Regions from separate parts of the Kitasatospora purpeofusca genome, predicted to be linked through region 2. Evidence: riboswitches for the same ligand, from Rfam matches in the RefSeq annotation. Region 2 holds a riboswitch; each other region holds the start of a gene.
What was found. A riboswitch is a leader RNA that binds a small molecule or an ion and turns the genes downstream of it on or off. The one in region 2 is predicted to bind cobalamin.
Positions count from the first base shown of each region.

Region 1: it holds a riboswitch for cobalamin, as region 2 does, so the genes downstream of both, OG715_RS36960 (CoA-acylating methylmalonate-semialdehyde dehydrogenase) here and nicT (Nickel transporter NicT) in region 2, are expected to answer to the same signal.
Region 3: it holds a riboswitch for cobalamin, as region 2 does, so the genes downstream of both, OG715_RS26330 (ribonucleoside-diphosphate reductase subunit alpha) here and nicT (Nickel transporter NicT) in region 2, are expected to answer to the same signal.
Region 4: it holds a riboswitch for cobalamin, as region 2 does, so the genes downstream of both, OG715_RS02975 (prenyltransferase/squalene oxidase repeat-containing protein) here and nicT (Nickel transporter NicT) in region 2, are expected to answer to the same signal.

Region 1 covers NZ_CP108561.1:8,487,591-8,493,294, reverse strand. Annotated here, with positions in the region: gene OG715_RS36970 (enoyl-CoA hydratase/isomerase family protein) at 1-130, opposite strand, end outside; gene OG715_RS36965 (acyl-CoA dehydrogenase family protein) at 130-1,278, opposite strand; gene OG715_RS36960 (CoA-acylating methylmalonate-semialdehyde dehydrogenase) at 1,275-2,804, opposite strand; cobalamin riboswitch at 3,010-3,200, opposite strand; gene OG715_RS36955 (amidohydrolase) at 3,329-4,966, opposite strand; gene OG715_RS36950 (APC family permease) at 5,100-5,704, opposite strand, start outside.
Region 2 covers NZ_CP108561.1:2,415,485-2,421,188, reverse strand. Annotated here, with positions in the region: gene aroQ (type II 3-dehydroquinate dehydratase) at 1-163, shown strand, start outside; gene OG715_RS10265 (AAA family ATPase) at 388-1,206, shown strand; gene OG715_RS10260 (Fpg/Nei family DNA glycosylase) at 1,290-2,123, shown strand; partial or broken gene OG715_RS10255 (ArsR/SmtB family transcription factor) at 2,269-2,604, opposite strand; cobalamin riboswitch at 2,688-2,879, shown strand; gene nicT (Nickel transporter NicT) at 2,912-4,081, shown strand; gene OG715_RS10245 (M24 family metallopeptidase) at 4,148-5,254, shown strand; gene efp (elongation factor P) at 5,321-5,704, shown strand, end outside.
Region 3 covers NZ_CP108561.1:5,984,144-5,989,847, forward strand. Annotated here, with positions in the region: gene OG715_RS26325 (ribonucleotide-diphosphate reductase subunit beta) at 1-774, opposite strand, end outside; gene OG715_RS26330 (ribonucleoside-diphosphate reductase subunit alpha) at 795-3,215, opposite strand; cobalamin riboswitch at 3,400-3,561, opposite strand; gene OG715_RS26335 (GH12 family glycosyl hydrolase domain-containing protein) at 3,623-4,870, opposite strand; gene OG715_RS26340 (glycoside hydrolase family 26 protein) at 4,968-5,704, opposite strand, start outside.
Region 4 covers NZ_CP108561.1:647,824-653,527, forward strand. Annotated here, with positions in the region: gene OG715_RS02970 (flagellar hook-length control protein FliK) at 1-439, opposite strand, end outside; gene OG715_RS02975 (prenyltransferase/squalene oxidase repeat-containing protein) at 495-1,616, opposite strand; cobalamin riboswitch at 1,724-1,844, opposite strand; gene OG715_RS02980 (M4 family metallopeptidase) at 2,222-5,059, opposite strand; gene efeO (iron uptake system protein EfeO) at 5,439-5,704, shown strand, end outside.

The DNA.
Region 1 (5,704 bases), 6.1 Mb from region 2:
CGGGCCGGTTGAGGACGATCAACCCGGCCAGCCCCTCGCGCTGGACCAGGACCTCCTCGGTCCCGGTTCCGCTGCCGGTCCCGGCGCCGCTCCCGCTCCCGCTCGTGCTCCCGTTCCCGTTCCCGGTCATCAGGCGGCCCCGGTCAGGCCGCGGGCGACGATGACGCGCATGATCTCGTTGGTCCCTTCCAGGATCTGGTGCACCCGCAGGTCGCGGACGATCTTCTCGATGCCGTACTCGGCCAGGTAGCCGTAGCCGCCGTGCAGTTGCAGCGCCTGGTTGGCCACCTCGAAGCCGGTGTCGGTGGCGTGCCGCTTGGCCATCGCGCACAGCTGCGAGGCGCGGGCGTCGCCCCGGTCCAGGGCGTCGGCGGCCCGCCACAGCAGGGCCCGGGCGGCCTCCAGTTCGGTGGCCATGTCGGCGAGGCGGAACTGCAGGGCCTGGGCGTGCAGCAGCCGGGCACCGAAGGCCTCGCGTTCGGCGAGGTGGGCCACGGTGCGCTCCAGCGCGCTCTGGGCGCCGCCGAGCGAGCAGGCGGCGATGCCGAGGCGGCCGCCGTTGAGACCGCCCATGGCGATCCGGAAGCCCTCCCCCTCGGCGCCGAGCAGCCGGTCGGCGGGCAGCCGCACACCGTCCAGCACCACCTGCCGGGTCGGCTGGGCGTTCCAGCCCATCTTGCGCTCGTTGGCGCCGAAGGACAGGCCCGGGTCGTCCCGGTCGACCAGGAAGGCCGAGATGCCCTTCGGGCCGGGCCCGCCGGTGCGCGCCATGACCAGGTAGACCTGGGCGCTGCCGGCGCCGGAGATGAACTGCTTGACGCCGTCGAGCACCCAGTGGCCGCCGTCGCGGACGGCCCGGGTGGTGAGAGCGGCGGCGTCGGAGCCGGCGCCGGGTTCGGTCAGGCAGTAGCCGCCCAGGTGCTCGGCGGTGCAGAGCCGGGGCAGCCAGCGGGCGCGCTGGGCGTCGTCGCCGTGGCGGTCGACCATCCAGGCGACCATGTTGTGGATGGACAGGTAGGCGGCGATGGACGGGCAGCCGGTGGCGAGGGCCTCGAAGGCCACCGCGCCGTCGCGGCGGGTGAGACCGGAACCGCCGGACTCCTCCCGGACGTAGACGCCGGCCAGGCCGAGTTCGCCGGCCTTGCGCAGCACGTCGACCGGGAAGTGCTTGGCGAGGTCCCACTCCACGGCGTTCGGGGCGAGGTGCTCGTCGGCGAAGGCCCTGGTGGTCTCCGCGATCGCGCGCTGGTCGTCGGTGAGATCGTGCACGGCGATCATCCCATCGTCGGCATGGTGAAGCTGGCGCCTTCCTTGACCCCGGAGGGCCAGCGCGAGGTCACCGTGCGGGTGCGGGTGTAGAAGCGGATCGAGTCCGGTCCGTGCTGGTTGAGGTCGCCGAAGCCGGAGCGCTTCCAGCCGCCGAAGGTGTGGTAGGCGATCGGCACCGGGATCGGCACATTGACGCCGACCATGCCGGTGTTGACCCGGCGGGTGAAGTCGCGGGCGGTGTCGCCGTCGCGGGTGTAGATGGCCACGCCGTTGCCGAACTCGTGCTCGCTGGGCAGGCGCAGGGCCCCCTCGTAGTCGGCGGCGCGGACCACGCTCAGCACCGGGCCGAAGATCTCCTCCCGGTGGATCCGCATCCCCGGCGTCACCCGGTCGAACAGCGAGGGGCCGAGGAAGAAGCCCTCCTCGTGGCCCTCCAGCCGGAAGTCGCGCCCGTCGACGACGAGTTCGGCGCCCTCCTCGACCCCGAGGTCCAGGTAGCCGCGGACCCGCTCCAGCGCGTCCCGGCCGACCAGCGGGCCGAAGTCCGAGGACGGGTCGTCCGAGCGGCCGACCTTCAGCGCGCCGATCCGCTCGACCAGCTTGGCCACCAGGGCGTCGGCGGTCTCCTCGCCGACCGGGACGGCCACCGAGATCGCCATGCAGCGCTCGCCCGCCGAGCCGTAGCCGGCGCCGACCAGGGCGTCCGCCGCCTGGTCGAGGTCGGCGTCGGGCATCACGATCATGTGGTTCTTGGCGCCACCGAAGCACTGGGCGCGCTTGCCGTGGGCGGCCGCGGTCGCGTAGACGTACTGGGCGATCGGGGTGGAGCCGACGAAGCCGACCGCCTGCACCCGGGGGTCCTCCAGCAGGGTGTCGACGGCCTCCTTGCCGCCGTTCACCACGTTCAGCACGCCGGGCGGCAGTCCGGCCTCCAGGAACAGTTCGGCCAGCCGCAGCGGCACCGAGGGGTCCCGCTCGGAGGGCTTGAGGACGAAGGCGTTGCCGCAGGCCAGCGCGGGCGCGGCCTTCCAGAGCGGGATCATCACCGGGAAGTTGAACGGGGTGATGCCGGCGACCACGCCGAGCGGCTGGCGCATCGAGTACACGTCGATGCCGGTGCCGGCGTTGTCGGTGAACTCGCCCTTGAGCAGGTGCGGGATGCCGGCCGCGAACTCGACCACCTCCAGGCCGCGCTGGAGGTCGCCGTGGGCGTCGGCGACGGTCTTGCCGTGCTCGGCGGAGAGCAGCCGGGCGAGCGAGTCCCGTTCCTGCTCGACGAGTTGGAGGAAGCGCAGCAGCACCCGGGCCCGGCGCTGCGGGTTCCAGGCCGCCCACGCGGGCTGGGCCTGCGCCGCGTCGGCGATCACGGCCTCGACCTCGGCGCGGCTCGCCAGCGGCACCCGGGCCTGGACGCGCCCGGTGTTGGGGTCGTGGACGTCGCCGAAGCGGCCGGACGTCCCGGCGGTGCGCTTGCCGCCGACGAAGTGGGTGAGTTCGGGGACGATCGGCTCGGAGGTGGTGGGGTCGGGAAGCATTGATTCCTTCTCTCGTCAGGATGGGGAGAGGAGGAATGGAGGCCGCGCCGGTGCGCGGGCGCACGGTGGTGCGCCCGACGGCAGGACGGCGGCGGCTGACGAACCGTCAGCGCTGGTGCGCCCCGGGGCTCGTCGGCACAGCACAGCCGGGGGCGGTGGAACGGGAGCAGCCCGGATTCATGCGTGTCGTCTCCATCCTCGTGGAAAACACGGACCGTCCGCGGCCGGTATCCTGACTCCCGGATCGACGCGCGCCCCCGGGCCTTCCCGGCTGGCTGCCAGTGGCCGAACTCCTGCGAGGACGAACTCCCCGGTCACAGTGGCGGGACCGTGCCGGACTCGCACCGGCTTCCCTGACACCGCGGACCTGTTCCGACCATATAGTTGGACGTCCTAGTAAGTCCAGAGCCCCTGGCCGTCCGGGCGCGTCGGAGCACGCACCGTCGGGAACGCGACGGGCCCCGGGGAGCACCCCGGGGCCCGGACGGCAGTTGACGCGACGTCAGTCGAACGTCAGTCGGGTGTCACTCGGCGGCGTGGACCAGCTCGCCGCCGACGTAGGTGCGCAGCACCCGGGCCGACGCGATCTCCTCGGGCGGGCCGGTGAGGATGTCGCGGTCCAGGACGACCAGGTCGGCCAGCAGGCCGGGCGCGAGCACCCCGGCGTCGTCGAACCCGTTCACATGGGCGGTGCCGGCCGTGTAGGCGGCGATCGCGGAGGCCAGGTCGAGCCGCTGCTCGGGCAGGAACACCCGGTCGTCCTCGGCCTCCGGCTCCCGCCGGTTGACCGCGACGTGCAGTCCGGCCAGCGGGTCCGGGCTGCTCACCGGCCAGTCGCTGCCCGCCGCCAGGGTGGCCCCGGCCCGCAGCAGCGCGCCGAACGGGTACTGCCAGGAGGCCCGCTCCGGGCCGAGGAAGGGGATGGTCAGCTCGTCCATCTGCGGCTCGTGCGCCGCCCACAGCGGCTGGATGTTGGCGATCGCGCCGAGCCGGGCGAACCGGGGCAGGTCGTCGGGGTGGACCACCTGGAGGTGCGCGAGGTGGTGGCGGGTGTCGCGCCGGCCGTTGGCGGCGCGGGCGGCCTCGACCGCGTCCAGCGCCTCGCGCACCGCCCGGTCGCCGAGCGCGTGGAAGTGCACCTGGAAGTCCAGCGCGTCGAGTGCGGTGACGTACTCGCGCAGGGCGAGCGGATCGACGAAGCTGAGGCCGGAGTTGGCGGTGGCGCAGCCGCAGCCGTCCAGGTAGGGGCTGGTCATCGCGGCGGTGAAGTTCTCCGCGATGCCGTCCTGCATGATCTTCACCGAGCCGGCCCGGAACCGGCCGTGCGCCGAGGCCGCGCGGCGCTCGACGAGTTCGGCGATCTGCTCGGCGCCCCGCTCGCGCTCCCACCAGAGCGCGCCGTTCACCCGGGCGGTCAGCGCGCCGGAGCGCGCGGCGGTCAGATAGGCGTCGGACGGGTCCGGCTGGCCGTTGAACTCGCCGAGCAGCGCGTCCTGCCAGCCGGTGATGCCGAGCGAGTGCAGCAGCCGCTGCGCCCGCAGCAGCCCCTCCAGCCGGTCGGCGGCGGTGATCGGCGGCACCAGCCGGGCCACCAGGCCGGTGGCGCCCTCCTGGAGCACTCCGCTCGGGGTGCCGTCGGCCTCGCGCTCGATCCGGCCGTCCGCCGGGTCGGGGGTGTCGCGGTCGACACCGGCGAGTTCCAGGGCCCGGGTGTTGGCCCAGGCGCCGTGGTGGTCCCGGTTGGTGAGGTAGACCGGACGGTCCGGGACGACGGAGTCGAGCAGCTGCCGGGTCGGCAGGCCGCCCTCGAAGCTCTCCATCGACCAGCCGCTGCCGGTGATCCACTCCTGGTCGGGGTTCGCGTCGGCGTAGGCGCGGATCCGCTCCAGGTAGTCGGCCACGCCGACGGTTCCGGTGAGGTCGCAGACGGCCAGCTCGGTACCGCCGAAGACGGCGTGGATGTGCGCGTCCTGGAAGCCCGGCAGCAGCAGCTTGCCGGTGAGGTCGACGACCTCGGTGTCCGGGCCGATCAGGTCCCGGACCTCGTCGTGGCCGACGGCGGTGATCCGGCCGCCGGTGACGGCCAGACCGGTCGCCCGGGTGCGGGCGGCGTCGCCGGTGTGCACGGGACCGCGGGTGAAGACCAGATCGGCCTTGGTCATGGGTGGTGCTCCGTTCTCGGGTGGTGCGGGTGTGCGGGGTGCCGTGCGCGGCGGGTGTGCGGCGTGCCGTGCGCGGCGGGAGAGCGCGGGCCCGGTGTGTGGGGGTGCACCGGGCCCGCGCCGTCGGTCGTCCTCAGGCCTTCTCGGGTGTACCCGCGGCCTCGCCGAGGAAGTACGCCGAGCGCCGCCGCCAGCGCGCCCAGGCCGCCGCCGGCAGACCGGTGACGATCATCAGTACCACGACGGTGAGCTCGAACCAGCCGTTGTCGGCGGAGAGTTCGAAGTGGTCGGCGGAGTCGTAGAAGGTCCAGGTGAGGTAGCCGCCGACGACCAGCAGGACCGCCGCACCGAGCAGCGGGCCGACCACCGCGCGCAGCCCCTCCAGCAGGTCGGTGCGCAGCAGGTGGCGGAACCGGACGGCGGCCGCGACCGCGGTGAGCGCGTAGTAGAGGGCGACGATGATGCCGATCGCGTTGACGGCCGCCGAGATGAGGTCGTTGACGGTCGGGATGACGATCGAGCACAGCGCCAGGGCCACCGCGACCGCGGTGATCAGCAGGGTGCCGACCGCGGGCGTCCGGTGCTTGGGGTGCAGCTTCGTCCAGACCGGGCCGAGCACGCCGTCCCGGCCCATCGCGAACAGCCCGCGGGCGGTGGGGATCACCGAGGACTGCAGCGAGGCCACCGCGGAGAACATCAGCGCGATCAGCGGCAGCGCGGCCAGCGGCTGGTCGGCGA
Region 2 (5,704 bases):
CGCGCCGCTGGTCGAGGTGCACATCTCCAACCCGTACGCCCGGGAGACCTTCCGGCACACCTCGGTGATCGCCGCGGTGGCCTCCGGGACGATCGCCGGGTTCGGGATCGGCTCGTACGAGCTGGCCCTGCGGGCGCTCGCCGAGCAGCTCGCCGCGGGCTGACGCCGGGCCCGGTCGGTGACCGGCGGCGGTGCGGCGGTGGGCTGTGTCCACCGCCGCACCGCCGTGTAGTGTCCCGCTGAAGGAAGTCGGGAGGTGCCGTGACGCAGTACGCCGGGGGTGGATCCGTCCCCCCACGTCCCGTGGCTCCGCCGGTGCCGGGGTATCCGGTGGCGGCCGGGACGGTGCCCGTTCCGATGGTCGTTCCGTTGCCTCTGCCTGTGCCGGTGGCTGTTCCGCTGATGGTTCCGGTGGGCGACTCGACGGCCTCGACGGACTCCTCGGGGCCGCCGACCGTTCCGCTGCCGGTGCTGCCGTCCCCTCCGCCCGGACCGTTGCCCGCGCCCGCGCCCGCGCCCGCGCCCGCGCCCGCCCCGGCCGCGCCGCCCGCGCCGGCCCCGGTGCCCGCCGGCTCCACCGGGCACTTCCTGCTGCCCTCCGGCGCGCCCGTCCAACTGCCCGCCCGGCAGCCGCAGCAGCACGCGCCCGCGGGCCCGATCGCGGTGCTGCTGATCGGTCCGGCCGGTGCCGGCAAGACCACCGTCGCCCGGCACTGGGCCGAGCGGCGTCCCACCCCGACCGCGCACATCAGCCTCGACGACGTCCGGGAGTGGGTGCAGTCCGGCTTCGCCAACCCGCAGTCCGGCTGGAACAACGCCTCCGAGGCGCAGTACCGGCTGGCCCGCCGGACCTGCGGCTTCGCCTGCCGCAACTACCTCGCCAACGGCATCTCCTGCATCATCGACGACGCGGTCTTCCCCGACCGCCCGGCGATCGGCCTCGGCGGCTGGAAGCGGCACATCGGGCCCGGCATGATCCCGGTGGTGCTGCTGCCCAGCCTCGACTCGGTGCTCCACCGCAACGCCCGGCGCAGCGGGAACCGCCGGCTCGGCGACGAGGAGGTGGCCCGGATCCACGGCCGGATGGCCGGCTGGTACAACTCCGGGCTGCCGATCATCGACAACTCCCAGCTCGACGTGGCCGCCACCGCCGCCGAGCTGGACCGGGTGATCCTGGCCCGGCTGATGGGCATCCCGGTCCGCTGAGGGGCCCGTTCGCCCGGCGGGTGTGTCGGTGCCGACTGCGATGATGGACGGGTCCTGAACGTTCGACCGGGGGAGCCGCGCCCGTGCCGGAAGGCCACATCATCCACCGTCTCGCCGCCGAGAACCACCGCGCCTTCGGCGGCCGGGAGGTCCGGGCCAGCAGCCCGCAGGGGCGGTTCGCGGACGGCGCCGGGCTGATCGACGGACGGGAGCTGGAGGCGGCGGAGGCCGTCGGCAAGCACCTGTTCCTCGGCTTCGGCGAGGACGCCTGGGTGCACATCCACCTCGGCCTGTACGGGGGCTTCACCTTCGCCGCGATCGGCGACGGGCCGGTCCCTGCGCCGGTCGGCCTGGTCCGGCTGCGGCTGGAGAACGACGAGCACGTCGCCGATCTGCGCGGCCCCAACACCTGCGCGCTGATCACCGGCGCCGAGAAGGCCGCGGTGGCGGCCAGGCTCGGCCCCGACCCGCTGCGCGCCGACGCCGACCCGGACGCCGCCTGGCGGCGGATGGCGGCCAGCCGGACGACGGTCGCGGCCCTGCTGATGGACCAGAAGGTGCTGGCCGGGGTGGGGAACGTCTACCGGGCGGAGGTGCTGTTCCGGCACGGCATCGATCCGCACCGGGCGGGGCGCGAGCTGCTCCGGGCCGAGTGGGACGCGATCTGGGCGGACCTCGTCGCGCTGATGCGCGAGGGCGTCGGCGCGGGCCGGATCGACACCGTGCGCCCCGAGCACACCCCCGAGGCGATGGGCCGCCCACCACGGGTCGACGACCACGGCGGCGAGGTGTACGTCTACCGGCGGGCCGGGATGCCGTGCCTGGTCTGCGCCACCGAGGTCCGGACCGAGGAGCACGCCTCCCGCAATCTGTTCTGGTGCCCGTCCTGCCAGCCGGCCGGGACCCCGGGCCGCTGACCGGGCCGCCGGTCGGGCGGTCGGTCGGGCGGTCGGCGGGGTGGGGTCAGCCGGTCGCCGCGTCGGGCTCGCCGTGCTCGTGGTGCTCCTGGTGTTCGCCGTGCTCGTGGTGCTCGTCGTGTTCGGGGGTGTCGACGGCGCACGCGTCCAGCAGGGGGCGCAGGTCCGCGTCCACGAGCCGGTAGCGCACGACACGTCCCTCCTTCTCGCCGGTCACCGCCCCGGCCGTCCGCAGCAGCCGCAGGGCCTGGGAGACGGCGGGGTCGCGCATGCCGGTGGCGACCGCCAGGTCGGAGACGGCGAGCGGCCCGGTGCGGTGCAGCGCGAGCAGCAGGGCGAGGCGGCCGGGGTCGGCGAGCAGCGAGAAGCGCTCGGCCCAGGAGCGGACGTGGGCGGTGTCGCCGATCGCCGCGATGGCCTCGCAGACCCGGTGCCCGTCGATGGTGCGGTGGCCCGCGCGGTCGGCCGGTACGAGATGCATACGGGCCATTCTCGCAGGCGGGACGCTGTGATCCTGGACACCTGCGCAGGTGCGCAGCCTTGCAAGGGTCACCGCCCGCCGCCTACGGTGTTGCCCGCCGTGGTGCTCGGGAAGACCGGTGACGGACCCTCAGGGGTCCCAGTCCGGAGCGGCCCTCGCCACTGTGATCGGGGGGAAGTGTCCGTACCCACATGCCACTGGGCGCCTCGCGCGTTCGGGAAGGCGGGTGCGGGAGCCCCGTCAGCCAGGAGACCGGCCGCGGCATCTCACGAAGTGTTTCCACGAGGTGCTGGAGCGTGATCCCAGGATGACCCTGCCCGAAACCGTCGCCGCCCCGGCGGCGCCCACCGCCCTGCCCACCTTCCGATGGCGGCGGGAGGACACCGTACGGACCGCCGGCCTGATGGGCGTGATCCTGGCCATGCACGTGGTGGCCTTCGGCACGCTGATCTTCCTGGTCGCGCCGGAGAAGTACGAGGTGGGCACCCAGGTCTTCGGGGTGGGCCTGGGCATCACCGCGTACACCCTCGGCATGCGGCACGCCTTCGACGCCGACCACATCGCGGTGATCGACAACACCACCCGGAAGCTGATGGCGGACGGCAAGCGGCCGGTCTCGGTCGGCTTCTGGTTCGCGCTCGGGCACTCCTCGATGGTGGTGCTGATGGCCGCCCTGGTGGCGGGCGGCGCGCAGCTGGCCAGCACCCTGATGGACGACGAGTCCACCACCCACCAGTGGCTGGGCGTGGTCGGCACCTCGGCCTCCGGGGTCTTCCTCTACCTGATCGGCGCGCTCAACCTGGCCGCTCTGTTCGGCATCCTCAAGGTCTTCCGCTCGATGCGGGCGGGCCGGTTCGACGAGGCCGAGCTGGAGGAGCACCTCAACTCGCGCGGCCTGCTGGCCCGGGTGCTGAACCGGGCCACCCGCTCGATCACCCGTCCCGGCCAGATGTTCCCGGTCGGCATGGTGCTCGGCCTGGGCTTCGACACCGCGACCGAGGTCACCCTGATGGTGATGGCGGGCTCCGGCGCGGCCTCCGGCCTGCCCTGGTACGCGATCGTCTGCCTGCCGCTGCTGTTCGCGGCCGGCATGAGCCTGTTCGACACCCTGGACGGCACCTTCATGAACTTCGCCTACCAGTGGGCGTTCTCCAACCCGGTGCGCAAGGTGTACTACAACCTGACCATCACCGGACTGTCCATCGCGGTGGCGTTCATCATCGGGACCATCGAACTCGTCGGCGTCCTGCACGAGAAGCTGGACCTCACCGACCCGGTGACCGGCTGGATCGCGGACATCACCCTGGACAACGTCGGCTACGCCATCGTCGGCCTGTTCGTCGTGGTCTGGGCCGCCGCCATCGCCTACTGGCGCCTGGCCGGCGTCGAGAAGAAGTGGGCCGTCGCCCCCGTCCCCGCCCCGGTCGCCGCACCCGCCCCGACCGCCGCCCGGGCCCCCGCCGGCGGCGCCGAGTAGTCCCGCGCGGGCCCGGGTGGGGGCGTTCGGCGGGCGGATCGGGGGCGGGGTTCGTAGGCTCGACGCATGGCTGATGCGTACGCGGGCCGCCGGGAGCGGTTGCGGGAGCACTGCAGTGCGTCCGGGACCGACGCGGCGCTGATCACCCGGGCGGCGAACGTGCGGTACCTCACCGGGTGTCCGCCGTGCGGGGCGACCCTGCTGCTGACCCGGGACCGGGCGTTGCTGGCACTGCCCGACGACCTGCCGCCGGACGACACCGGCGAGCACCTGATCTCGCCCGAGGTGACCCGGCTGGAGGTGGCGGCCGGGGCGGACACCGCGCTGGCCGCCGCCGGTGCCGCGGCGGGGCTGCGGGTGGCCGGGCTGGCGGTGGAGGAGCACGACCTGACGGTCACCCGGCACCGGGCCGTGGCCGGACTGGTCGAGGGCACCCGGCTGGCGGACGTCGGACAGGCGGTCGAGCGGCTGCGGGTGGTCAAGGACGAGTACGAGATCGCCGATCTGCGGATCGCCGCGGAGATCGCCGACCAGGCGCTCGGCGAGCTGCTGGAGTCGATCCTGGTCGGCCGGACCGAGCGGCACCTGGCGATGGAGCTGGAGCGCCGGATGATCGACCACGGCGCGGACCGCGCGGCGTTCCCGGTCTCGGTCGGCACCGGCAGCCACTCCGGCCAGCAGGCGCACCAGCCCACCGACCGCCGGGTCGAGGAGGGCGACTTCCTGACCGTGGTGCTCGGTGCCAGGTACCGGGGCTACGGCGTCTCGACCGCCCGGACCTTCGTGATCGGCGCGGCCCCGGCCCCCTGGCAGGTCGAGCTGCACCGGCTGGTGTTCCGGGCCCAACGGGCCGGTCGGGAGGCACTCGGCCCGGGGGTCGAGCAGCACGTGCCGGACCAGGCGGCGCGGGAGATTCTGCAGTCCGCAGGGCACACCGAGACCTCTCCGCACCCGGTCGGCCACGGCATCGGGCTGGAGATCCGGGAGGCACCGCGTCTCGGCCCCACGGACATGGGTAAACTGGACAGCCGCGTGCCGGTCACTGTCGGCCCGGGAGTCCACCTCCCGGGACGCGGCGGGGTCCGGATCGAGGACACGCTCGTCGTGCGCCCCCTTGAGGAGGGCGGGCCCGAGCTGCTCACCATCACCACCAAGGAGCTCCTCGCCCTGTGACACGGGTGTGTCCCAGGACGCGACCCCTTGGTTCCTTGACAGCTATATCCAGGAGTTAGTGCGCCCGTGGCTTCCACGAACGATCTCAAGAACGGCATGGTCCTCAAGCTGGACGGCGGGAAGCTCTGGTCCGTCGTCGAGTTCCAGCACGTCAAGCCCGGCAAGGGCCCGGCCTTCGTGCGCACCAAGCTCAAGGAGGTCCTGACGGGCAAGGTCGTCGACAAGACCTTCAACGCCGGCACCAAGGTCGAGACCGCCAACGTCGACAAGCGCACCATGCAGTTCTCGTACAAGGACGGCGAGAACTACGTGTTCATGGACATGGACACCTTCGACCAGCTGACGATCGAGCCGGTCGTCGTCGGTGACGCCGCCAAGTACCTGCTCGAGGGCTTCGACGCGCTCGTCGCCGTGAACGACGGCGCGGTGCTGTACATCGAGCTCCCGGCC
Region 3 (5,704 bases), 3.6 Mb from region 2:
CTCACCGCACAGGTCCTGGGCGAACTGGAGCTCGGCCTCGACGGCCTCCTCCAGCATCTCCGTCACCTGCTGGGCCATCTTCTCGTCGAAGAGGTCGGGCTCCTCCTCGCGCACGGTGTCGACCACCGACATCGCGAAGTCCATGTGCATGGACTCGTCGCGGAAGACCCAGTTGGTGCCCGTCGCGAGGCCGTGCAGCAGGCCGCGCGAGCGGAACCAGTACACGTACGCGAACGCGCCGTAGAAGAACAGCCCCTCGACACACGCCGCGAAGCAGATCAGGTTCAGCAGGAACGCCCGCCGGTCGTCCTTGCTCTGCAACGAGTCGATGTGGTCGACCGCGTTCATGTACTTGAAGCAGAACTGCGCCTTCTGGTGGATCGACGGAATGTTCTCCACCGCCGCGAAGGCCGCGTTGCGGTCCTCCGGGTCCGGAAGGTACGTGTCCAGCAGCGTCAGGTAGAACTGGACGTGCACCGCCTCCTCGAAGAGCTGACGGCTCAGGTACAGCCGCGCCTCCGGGGAGTTGATGTGCTTGTACAGGCTCAGCACCACGTTGTTGGAGACGATCGAGTCACCGGTCGCGAAGAACGCGACCAGGCGGCCGATCATGTGCCGCTCGCCCTCACTCAGCTTCGCCAGGTCGGCGACGTCCGAGTGCAGGTCCACCTCCTCCACCGTCCAGGTGTTCTTGATGGCGTCGCGGTACCGGTCGTAGAACGACGGGTAGCGCATCGGGCGCAGCGTCAGCTCGAAACCGGGGTCGAGCAGCATCTTCTCGCGGTCGGGGGTGCTCACTGGCAGGCCTCGCAGGACTCGGGGTTCTCCAGGGAGCAGGCCAGCGCGGCCTCCTCCTCCGGGGTGAGGGTCGGGGCGCCCGCGGTGACGGTCTGGGCCGGCACCGGCGCGGCGGCGCGGGCGGCACCCGACGCGGCCTGGGCGATCCGGGTCGCCGGGCGCGAACGCAGGTAGTAGGTGGTCTTCAGACCGACCTTCCACGCGTAGGCGTACATCGAGCTGAGCTTGCCGATGGTCGGCGCGGCCATGAACAGGTTCAGCGACTGGCTCTGGTCGATGTACGGCATCCGGGCGGCGGCCAGGTCGATCAGCGCGCGCTGCGGAAGCTCCCAGGCGGTGCGGTACAGCGAGCGGACCTCCTCGGGCAGCCAGCCGAGCTCCTGCACGGAGCCGTTGGCGTCGCGCAGCGCGTCCCGGGTCTGCTGGTCCCAGACGCCGAGCTCCTTGAGCTCGCGCACCAGGTACGGGTTGACCTGGAGGAACTCGCCGGAGAGGGTCTCGCGCTTGAACAGGTTGGACACCTGCGGCTCGATGCACTCGTAGACACCGGCGATCGAGGCGATCGTGGCGGTCGGCGCGATCGCCAGCAGCAGCGAGTTGCGCAGGCCGGTCGCGGCGATGCGGGTGCGCAGCGCCTCCCAGCGGTCGGCCCACTCGGGCGCGGCGCTCGGGAAGTGGTCGATGTGCAGCTCGCCGCGGGCGGCGCGGGTCTCCTCGTACGCCTCGTGCTGGCCCAGCTGCTCGGCCAGGTCGGCGGAGCGCTCGTAGGCGGTGAGCATGATGCGCTCGGAGATCAGCGTGGAGAGCGTCTTGGCCTCGGCGGAGTCGAAGTCGATCCGCAGCTGGAAGAAGACGTCCTGCAGGCCCATCACACCGAGGCCGACCGGGCGCCAGCGGTTGTTGGAGGCGCCGGCCTCGGGGGTCGGGTAGAAGTTGATGTCCACCACGCGGTCGAGGAAGGTGACGGCGGTGCGCACGGTGGCGTCCAGCCGGTCCCAGTCCATCGCGTTCAGCAGGTCGGCGGCGGTGGCGCCGGCGGCGACGTGGGCACCGAGGTTGACCGAGCCGAGGTTGCAGACCGCGGTCTCGGAGTCGTCGGTGACCTCCAGGATCTCGGTGCAGAGGTTGGAGCTGTGCACCGTGCGGCCCGGCAGCGCGGTCTGGTTGGCGGCGCGGTTGGAGGCGTCCTTGAAGGTCATCCAGCCGTTGCCGGTCTGCGCCAGGGTGCGCATCATCCGGGCGTAGAGGGTCTGCGCGGGGATGATGCGGACGGCCTTGCCGGCCAGCTCGGCCTTCAGGTACGCCTCGTCGAACTCGGCGCCCCACAGGTCGACCAGCTCGGGGACGTCGGCGGGGGAGAACAGCGACCAGTCGGCGTTGGCGTTGACCCGGCGCATGAACTCGTCCGGGATCCAGTGCGCCAGGTTCAGGTTGTGGGTGCGGCGCGCCTCCTCACCGGTGTTGTCGCGGAGCTCCAGGAACTCCTCGATGTCCGCGTGCCAGGTCTCCAGGTAGACGCAGGCCGCGCCCTTGCGGCGGCCGCCCTGGTTGACGGCGGCGACCGAGGAGTCGAGGGTGCGCAGGAACGGCACGATGCCGTTGGACTTGCCGTTGGTGCCGCGGATCAGCGAGCCGCGCGAGCGGATCCGGGAGTAGGACAGGCCGATGCCGCCGGCGTGCTTGGACAGCCGGGCGATCTGCGCGTAGCGGGAGTAGATCGAGTCCAGGTTGTCCAGCGGCGAGTCCAGCAGGTAGCAGCTGGACATCTGCGGGTGCCGGGTGCCGGAGTTGAAGAGGGTCGGCGAGGAGGTCAGGTACTCCAGCCGGCTCATCAGGCGGTACAGCTCGGCCACCTCGCGCACCGACTGCTCGGTGTCGCCGACCGCCAGGCCACAGGCGACACGGAGCAGGAAGTGCTGCGGGGTCTCGACGACCTTGCGGGTGATCGGGTGGCGCAGCAGGTAGCGGCTCTGGACGGTGCGCAGGCCGAAGTACTCGAAGCGGTCGTCGCCCTTGGCGTCGATCAGCGCGTCCAGGGTGGCGGTGTGCTTGGCGACGAAAGCGGCGGTGGTGTCACCGATCAGGCCCTCGGCGTGGCCGACGGCGATCGAGGTGGAGAACGAGAGCACGCCCTGGCTCGCCGCCTCGTCGACGATCTCCAGCGCGAGCAGCCGGGCCGCGAGCTTCGAGTACTGCGGGTCCTCGGCGATCATCGACGCGGCGGCGTCGACGGCGAGTCCGCGCAGCTCGGCGAAGTCCGAGCCGGCGTGGCGGCCGCGGAGCGCGGCGGCGGCGACATGACCGGGGTCCACCTGGGGGAGGTCGGCGCTGCGGTCGGTGAGAATGCGCAGGAGCGCACCGCCCGGGTCGGCGACCGTCGGGTCGACGGTGACGGAGCTGGAACCCTGGGCGGGCAGGACGACTGAGGCAGCGGTGGTCAAGGCGCTTCTCTCCTGGCGGCGGTCGACGGCGGTGTATCGGGGCCGGGCCGTTCGGGGCAGGGGAGTACGCCGCGCGGACCCGTGGGCGCCGCTCGCGATTCGTCCCCGGCCCGCCCGCGAGGCCCGGAAATGGTGCTGGTGCGCATGGCCTCTGCGGGGAGGCGCCGGCACGCTGTCGGCAGGTACTCGGACTCGCGGGCCCCCTCGGGAGGAGGCCGCACACCGCTGCGGGGCAGTCCCGGATTCACACCGGGTTCCCCTGCTTCGACAGCAGGAGTGAGCATACATCTAGTGGCGCTCGTCCGACGAAGCCCCACATGTAGTGTCGCGGCGCTGCGTGTCGCGGGTCGGGTGCGATAGGCTGCGGGGGCTTTCGGCGCCCCTCAGACCGGCCTGTGCCACTCCTGGGCGGGCTTGGCGGCGCACAGCCGCATCCGTACCTGGGAGCCGTTCCCGGTGCCCGTGGGGCCGGTCGCGGGGTTCTCCAGACACTTCCCGGAGTCCTCGTTCAGCAGCTGCCCGCCGTCGGTGGAGCGCCACCGCTGGTCGGGTCTGCGAGTGCAGCCGGTGAGGACCGGGAACCCGATGTCGGGGTCCTCCAGACAGCGTCCGGCCTGGCCGACCGAGCCGTCCTCGCCCATGGTCCAGCTCTGCGCCGGGGAGCCGTCGCAGGTGGCGGCGCCGACCGCGGCCGGGTCGCCGGCCACCCGGCTGTCCAGGCAGTAGCCGGGCACCGCGGAGGTGATCGCGCCGCTCGGGCGGCCTGCGGCGACCTCGAACGAGAACGCGTCGGTGCCGAGGCCCGCGCCGCCCTCCCAGATCTCGAAGCCGGCCTGGACCGCGCACAGGTACGAGCCGGCCGGGACGTAGCCGCGCTGGACCGCGTCGCGGGTGAAGGCGCGCAGGTCGAGGTCGGTGACGACGTTGGTGGCGGAGGCCGCCTCGTAGGTGATCAGGGTGTGGCTGCTCTTCTTCGGCGCCTCGTACACCCGGTAGGCCTGGCCGCCGCTGCGCAGCTCGCCGGACTGCTTGCCGAACGGCGAGGTGCCGTTGCCGCGCAGCCAGATCATCACCTCGGCACTCTCGGTGAACGAGCAGCTGCCCCGGGTGGTGCTGTACCAGAGGTCGTAGGAGGCGTTCCAGACGCCGCCGTCCACCTGGGTGGTGCGCCAGGTGCTGGTGGCGTACCGCAGGTTGTCGACGGCGATGGGCAGCGGGCTGACGCCGTCGCTGCCGAGCGGGGTGCTGATGTGGGGGTAGGCGCCGGGGCCGCGGGCCGGGTCGGTGAGGTTGCCGCGGGCGACGGCGCTGCGGGTGACGGTGAAGGCGGCGCTGTCGTTGCCGCCGTGCACGCACAGGCCGCCGGTGGCGTTCCACTCGTTGGGGTTGATGACGTAGCGCCCGGAGTCCACCGGCTGCGAGGGGTAGCGGTTCTGCGCGGTGGAGCACAGCTCGCCCGGCTCGGCGGAGCTCAGCGGGGGTGGCGGCGGGGCGACGGCGGCGGTCGAGGGGGCGCTCTCGCGCGGGATCAGCACGGCGCACAGGCAGAGCACCAGCAGGGCGGTGGGCGCGAGCCACCACCAGGCGCGCGGCCGGGGACGCCCGGGGCCGGGCAGGAACGGGCGGAGCATGCTCTTCGCCTCCCAACGGGGTACTGGTGTTCGGTGTGCGGGCCGGCCGGTGCCCGGCGGCCTTCCACGGGCGGACGGGCCCTCGGTCGGTCGGGGGCTAGCCGGCCTCGGCCGGCGGGGAGCTCCGGGGCTTGGTGGCGGTCGGCTTCCGGGTCGGGGCGGTGCCCCCGGACGGCTTGGTGCCGGTGCCGCCGGTCGGCTTCGCGCTCGGCGAGGGCGAAGCCGGGGCCGAGGGCGAGGACGTGGCGGCGGGCGGCGTGGTGGGTGGTGCGGGCGGCGGCACGGTGAGCAGCGGCTGCGAGCGGACGGTCCACTGCCCGGCGTACCGGGGCGCGGAGACTCCGGCGGCGTACGCCGCGCTGGCCGGGCCGGACGCGGTGACCCGCCAGTCGACCTCCTTGACGGCCTCGTACCAGATCAGGCCGATGATGTCCGGGTGCCGGGGCAGCTGCTCGAACATCTCGGTGATCCAGCGGGCCTTCTGGCCGGAGCTGTCGGTGGCGGCGGTCTCGGTGATCACCACGGGCTTCTGGCTGAAGGCCCGCAGCTTCTTCAGCGTCGGCTCGAAGATCTGCTCGAAGGAGGCGTACTTCTCCAGGCCGACGGTGCCGTAGTAGCCGGACAGGCCGATCCAGTCGACGTAGTCGTCACCGGGGTAGAGCGAGTCCAGCGGGGTGGCGTTCTCGTAGTCGATGTTCGGGCTCCACACCCAGACCACCTTGTCGGCGCCGGCCTGCCGGAAGAGGTCGTGGACGTGCTTCCAGGCCTGCACGTACTGGCCGCGGCGGTTGCCGTTGGCCTGCTCGGCCCACGGGTACCAGTAGCCGTTCATCT
Region 4 (5,704 bases), 1.8 Mb from region 2:
CGCCGAAGGACCAGCCCTCGACCTCGCCCGGAGCCGGGTTGTAGGAGCCCGCGCCGAGGTTGCTGTAGGACCACGGGCCGCCGTGCGCGGCGTGCCAGTACGACCAGTAGGCGGTGCCGGTGGGGTTGGTGCAGGTCGTCGGCAGGGTGTTGATCTTGCAGACGAAGCCCGGGAAACGCGGGTGGAAGGAGTAGGAGAAACCGGCGCCGGTCAGCGCGGCGAGGCCGCTGGCCGGGTCTCCCGAAGCACAGCCGGTCTCGATGCCGCCACCGAGGGCGGTGAAGTCGACGACCACGGTGACGCCGGAGGTGCCGGTGCAGGCGGCGGCCCGGGCCGGCGGGGCGGTCGCGGTGGAGACGCCGAGAAGGCCGGCGGTGAGGGCCGCGGCGGCGGCGAAGGCGCCGAGTGTACGGCGGGCGGGACGGGCGGAGGTGGTCATGGGCGTGCTCCTCGGGTACGGCGGGCGGCGGTGCGGGGTCACGGACGGGCGGCCGTCAGGGGCGCGCGGCCGGGGCCGGGCAGGCCAGGGTGGGGGCGGACGGGCGGGCGCCGTGGGCGCTGAGGCCGGCGAGGCCCTGACCGGAGAGGCCGAGGACGGCCTGAGCGGTGGCCCGGGTGGCGTTCGCGGGGTTGAAGCCACTCGCGTCATAGGCGACGGCGCCGCGCACGGCGGGGTCGGCCGAGCAGCCCTGCTGGAGCTTCACCAGGCTGCTCCAGCCCTTGAGGCCGCTGATGAACCGGCCGCCGGGGAGCAGGGCGGAGGTGGCCAGGCCGGTGCTGTTGGCGTTGGAGGTGGTGGCACCGGCCGCGGCGAAACCGCCGTCGGTGTTCTGGTGGGCCGTCAGCCAGTCCAGGCCCGCCTTGGCCTTGGCACTGCGGCCGGTCGCGGCGAGGGCCTGGGCCGCGAGGGCGGTGGCATCGGTGTCGGCGGTGCAGGTGGGCTGGCCGAAGGCGATCGGGAAGCCGCCGTCGGCACACTGGGCGGCGGCCAGGAAGTCGACGGCGGAGGCCGGGGCGCCACCGGGGGTGCGCTGGAGGGCGATCAGGGCCAGGGACTGGCCGAAGGCGTTGCTGTAGTCGCCCCACTGCGAGCGGTCGGAGAAGCGGCCGCTCGGCGTCAGCAGGGAGCGCAGTCGGGCGGGCAGGTCGACGCCGCCGAAGGCCGACGGGGCGGTGCCGCGCACCTCGGCGGCCAGCAGGAGCTTGGCGGTGGCACCGGCGTAGGCCTCGGTGGTGCCGTCGCCGAGGTAGCCGCTCAGGATGTCGGGCCGGGCGAGCCAGGCGGTGGCGCGGGCGGCGGCCTGGTCGGCGCTGCCGGCGGCGGCGAAGGCGAGCACGGCGTCGATGGTGAGGCCCTGGTCGGGGTAGGCGGTGCCGTCGAAGACCGACTCGAAGTGGTCGCCGTTGACGAGCTGGCGGGCCAGCCAACCGGCTGCCGCGGCGTCCGGACGGTAGGTGGAGGCGGTGTCGCCGGAGGTCGAGGAAGCCGGGGCGGTGACGGCCGGGACCGGGGCTGCCGCCCGGGCGGCGGTGGCCGCCGGGAGGGTGGCGGTCAGGGCCAGCGCGGATATCGCGAGCAGGCGGAGCGGGCGGCGGCGGAGCGCGGAGGCGGACATGCGAGGCCTTTCCGGGCCTGGGCGCACGGGCGGCCACCGGCGGCCGTGCGGGGCGAGCTGCCCGACGGCTCCGGGAGCCCCTGGCCGCAGACCACGACGGGAGGAGGGGACACACACCTCCGCCGACGGGTACTCGGGCTCGCCACCGACTTGCCGTCGGCGGCCTACCGTTGCGGGTCAGCGCCGGAATTCGACCGGACTTCCCCCGACGGCGGAGTCAGAACATGACGGCTCATGATGTCGGCTCGGCTGAGAGGGGGTCAAGGCCGGTTCGAGGGCGGATCGCCATCGGTGCAGCGGCACCTGGCACGGTGGCACGGCAGCAGGCCTGGGCACGGCGGCAGGACGGGGACGTGGTGACGGGGCGGGGGCGCGGTGGCAGGACCTCAGCGGCCGGGGCGCCGTGCCCGGCGCGCGACAGCCCGGGAGCCGCGCCGCGGCGGTCCGGGACCGGCGCTGCCACGGCGGGGTCCGGAGACCCGGTGACGGCAAGGATCCGCCCGGCCGCCGCAGGGATGCGGCGACCGGGCGGGAGACCGGGGCGGACGGGGTCCGGGCTTCGGGGTCGAGAGCCCTGGTGCGGACTCCGGGGCAGCCGCCTCCGGTCAGCAGGTGCCGGCCGCGCGCTCGCGCACGACCAGATCGGTGCGGCCCGCCGTGGCGTCCAGCCAGACCACCCGGGTGCCCCGGTCGGCCACCGGGGCGTACTGGCCGCCCCGGTTGCAGGACATCCGCTCGGGGGTGCCGCCGGTGAGCGGGAGCTGCCAGAGCTTGGGCAGGTCGGTGTTCTTGACGCCACCCGTCACCTGGCGAGCGGCCTCGGCGAAGGTGACCGCCCGGTCCGAGGCGGTGAGGCCGGCAATCCGGCGCGGCTCGGCGCCAGTGCCGGTGCCGGTGCCGGTGCCGGTGCCGGTGCCGGGTCGGGGGCCCGCAGGCAGGAGGTCGGTCACGCCGGAGCCGTCCAGCGCCCCGGAGCGGATCGTGCTTCCCTTCGTCCGGTCGAAGGGCGTCTCGACCCACAGCAGGCGGCCGCCGGCCATCCGGAGGCTGGCTACCGAGGTCCCGGCGGTGGCGTTCGCGTCGTCGACCACGTACTGGGCGACGACCTTGCCGGCGGCGAGCGAGTAGACGGTCGGCGCGCTCACCGTCCGCTCACCGACCTGCCAGCTCTCGGTCCAGGCGAGCAGGCCGTCATGGAGCGCGAGACCGGCGGCCTGGTGGCCCTCGGGCAGCGCGATCAGCGTCTCCGGGGCCCCGTCTCGGGAGAGTACGGGCCCACTGCGGCCGGTCGTGTGGTCCGACATCAGGAAGGCGACATCTCCGCCGGAGACCCGGACGTCGCCGAGGTACTGGTTCGGGCCGCGGTGGACGCTGCGCACCGGGCCACCGTTGAGCGGCCGGGCCAGCACCTCCATGCCCCAGGCCCCGTCGGCCCCCGGCCCCATCGCCACCCACGCGGCGGTCGTGCCGTCGGTGGCGGGCCAGCCGTGCGAGCGACCGTCCTCCGGGCTGAGCCGGGCGGGCTCGGCGGAGCCGACGACGGCGCCCGTGTACACGGCCATGCTGCCCTTGGCCCCCTTGCCCGCGGTGGCCACCACCCAGCGGCCGGCGGCGACATCCGGTGCCACGCTCTCGGTGGAGAGTTCGCGCAGCAGCGGCCGGCTGTCCACGCCGATCCGGCGCTGCCAGCCGTCCTTGATCCCGTGGGCGTCGAAGGCCCCGGCCACGGTGCGGAGTTGGGCACGGTCGAGACCGAGCGCGCGGCCTGCGGCGAGCACCGCGTTGCGGGCGTCGACGAAGTCGTCCAGCGGGGTGAGGTACTCGGCGAGCGCGCGGTAGACCAGGCGGTCGGCGAGGAGCGGGTCGAGGGTGCGCCGGATGTCCCACAACGCGCCCGAGACGATGGTGGAGTTGAGGTGCACGCCGCCGCTGTCGACCCCGGCGGGCACCCCGAGGTAGTCGGCGACGGTGGTGCGGCGGTCGTCCAGCCTGCGGCCGGCGCAGGCCTCGGGGGTGCCGGTGCGGCAGAGGTCCTCGCCGAGCAGCGCGGCCCTGGGGTCGGTCATCGGGATGCCTCGGCTGGTCACCTCGATGGCGTTGCCGAAGTAGTCGGCGACGGCCTCGTCGAGGGCGCCGGACTGGCCGAAGTCGACGAAGTCCGCGGTGTGCTCGACGACGCCGTGGGTCATCTCGTGGCCGGCCACGTCGCGCGCGGCGGAGAACGGGCGGTTGTTGCCGGTGCCGCCCCCGTAGATCATCTTCTGGCCGTCCCAGTAGGCGTTGTCCAGGGGCTCGCCGAAGCTGGTGACATTGACGACGGAGACGATCGGTCCTCCCTTGCCGTCGATCCCGTTGCGGCCCAGGCGGTCGCGGTAGAAGTCGTACACGGCGGCGGAGTTGAGGTGGGCGTCGGTGGCGCCGCTGGTACCGGTGGCCGCCGGGAAGTCCGTGGTCGCCGAGGCGGCCGGGCGGGCGTCGGCGGGCAGGGTGCGGAAGTCCAGCTCGTCCCGGCCCGCCGCGTCGTAGGTGGTGACGGTGGCGGGGCGGGTGAGGTCGACGAGCTGGTAGGTGCCGTCCGGGAGTCGGCCGATGTTCACCCGGGCGGGGCGGCCGAGGGCGTCGGGCGCGGTACCGGTGGCAGGTTCGAGGGCCGGGGCCGGGGCGGCGGCAGGTTCGAGGGCCGGGGCCGGGGCGGCGGCAGCAGCAGCCGGGGCGTCGAGCAGGTAGGGGGCTCGCACCTCGTAGGAGAGCGCGACCTCCCCGGCCGCGGCGTCCACGAACACCTCCTGCGCCTTCGTCGCCCAGACCGACGGGTCGCTCCCGCGCACGGTGAAGTGGCGGGCGAGCCGGCCGGCGCCGCCGGGCAGCACCACCAGGCCGCGGTCCTCGGCCGCCGCGCCCACGCGGGCCGCCGGGTCCTGGACCGCGTCGATCGCGAGCCGTCGCAGCGCCTCGTCCGGCACGCTCTGCACGGTCGGGGCGGTGAGCCCGGTGAAGTACTTGCCGCCGGCCGACTCGACCCGCTGCCCGGCGCCTTCGCCGACCAGGTGGACCAGGTACCGGGCCCCGAAGACGGGTATACCGCCGTGCCGCTGCTCGAACCTGACGGTGCGCCGGCCGTCGGTGGCGCCCTCCACTCCGGCCTCGGCTAGCTGCTCGGGGTCGACCCGGTAGCGGTCCTGATGGGCGGCCAGATGGGCGCGGGCCGCCTCGGCCGGGTTGTCGCCGGGGGCCGCCTCGGCGAGGCCGGTGACCAGTTGCGGAGCTGCGGTGTCGGAACCGGCGACCAGTCCGGGCACCGGATCGGCGTCGGCCGACGGCCCGGCGGAGGGCCCTGCGGACGGTGCGGCGAACGCGGGCGGCACGGCCACCCCGAGGCCGAGCACGGCGGCGATCGCGACGCCGAGCAGCTTGGGTCCGGGTGTACGGGAACGGTGATGCACTGCGGTCCTCCCACGGGAAGCGGCCGGCCTGACGGCATGCCAGGCCATGCATGGACGGCGGACGCCCACCCCCACGGCTCGTCCGTTCTCCGGAGCCGACGGTCCGTCCTGCGATCAACATAGGCCATCTCTCTGCATATGTCGATTGACTGCATATGCAGACCGACCGAAGCCTCCAGCCGTCGATCGATATCCGCACCCACCACCTCGCCCCATCGGGCCGATTGACCCGGCGAGCGACCGCCACCCCTCGGAGGTCTACATATAAGTAGACGAATTAGGGCGCCCTTAGTAAGGTTCACCTAATCTTCCCGGCCGCCGTCCGCACGTCGACCGCGACGTCACCGAGCACGCCCCGACCCTGACCGCTGGAGCCCGCATGTCCGCCCGTCGTTCCACCGCAGCCACGCTGCTCACCCTCGCCGTGGCGACCGCCGCACTGGCCGGCTGCTCGCAGAAGAAGGACGACAAGGCCGCTGCCGACGCCGTCAAGGTCAACGCCACCGACACCGCCTGCGAGGTCTCCAGGACCACCTTCCCGGCCGGCCACGTCAGCATCGACATCGCCAACAAGGGATCCAAGGTCACCGAGGTCTACGTCTACGCCGCCGGCGACAGGATCGTCACCGAGCGCGAGAACATCGG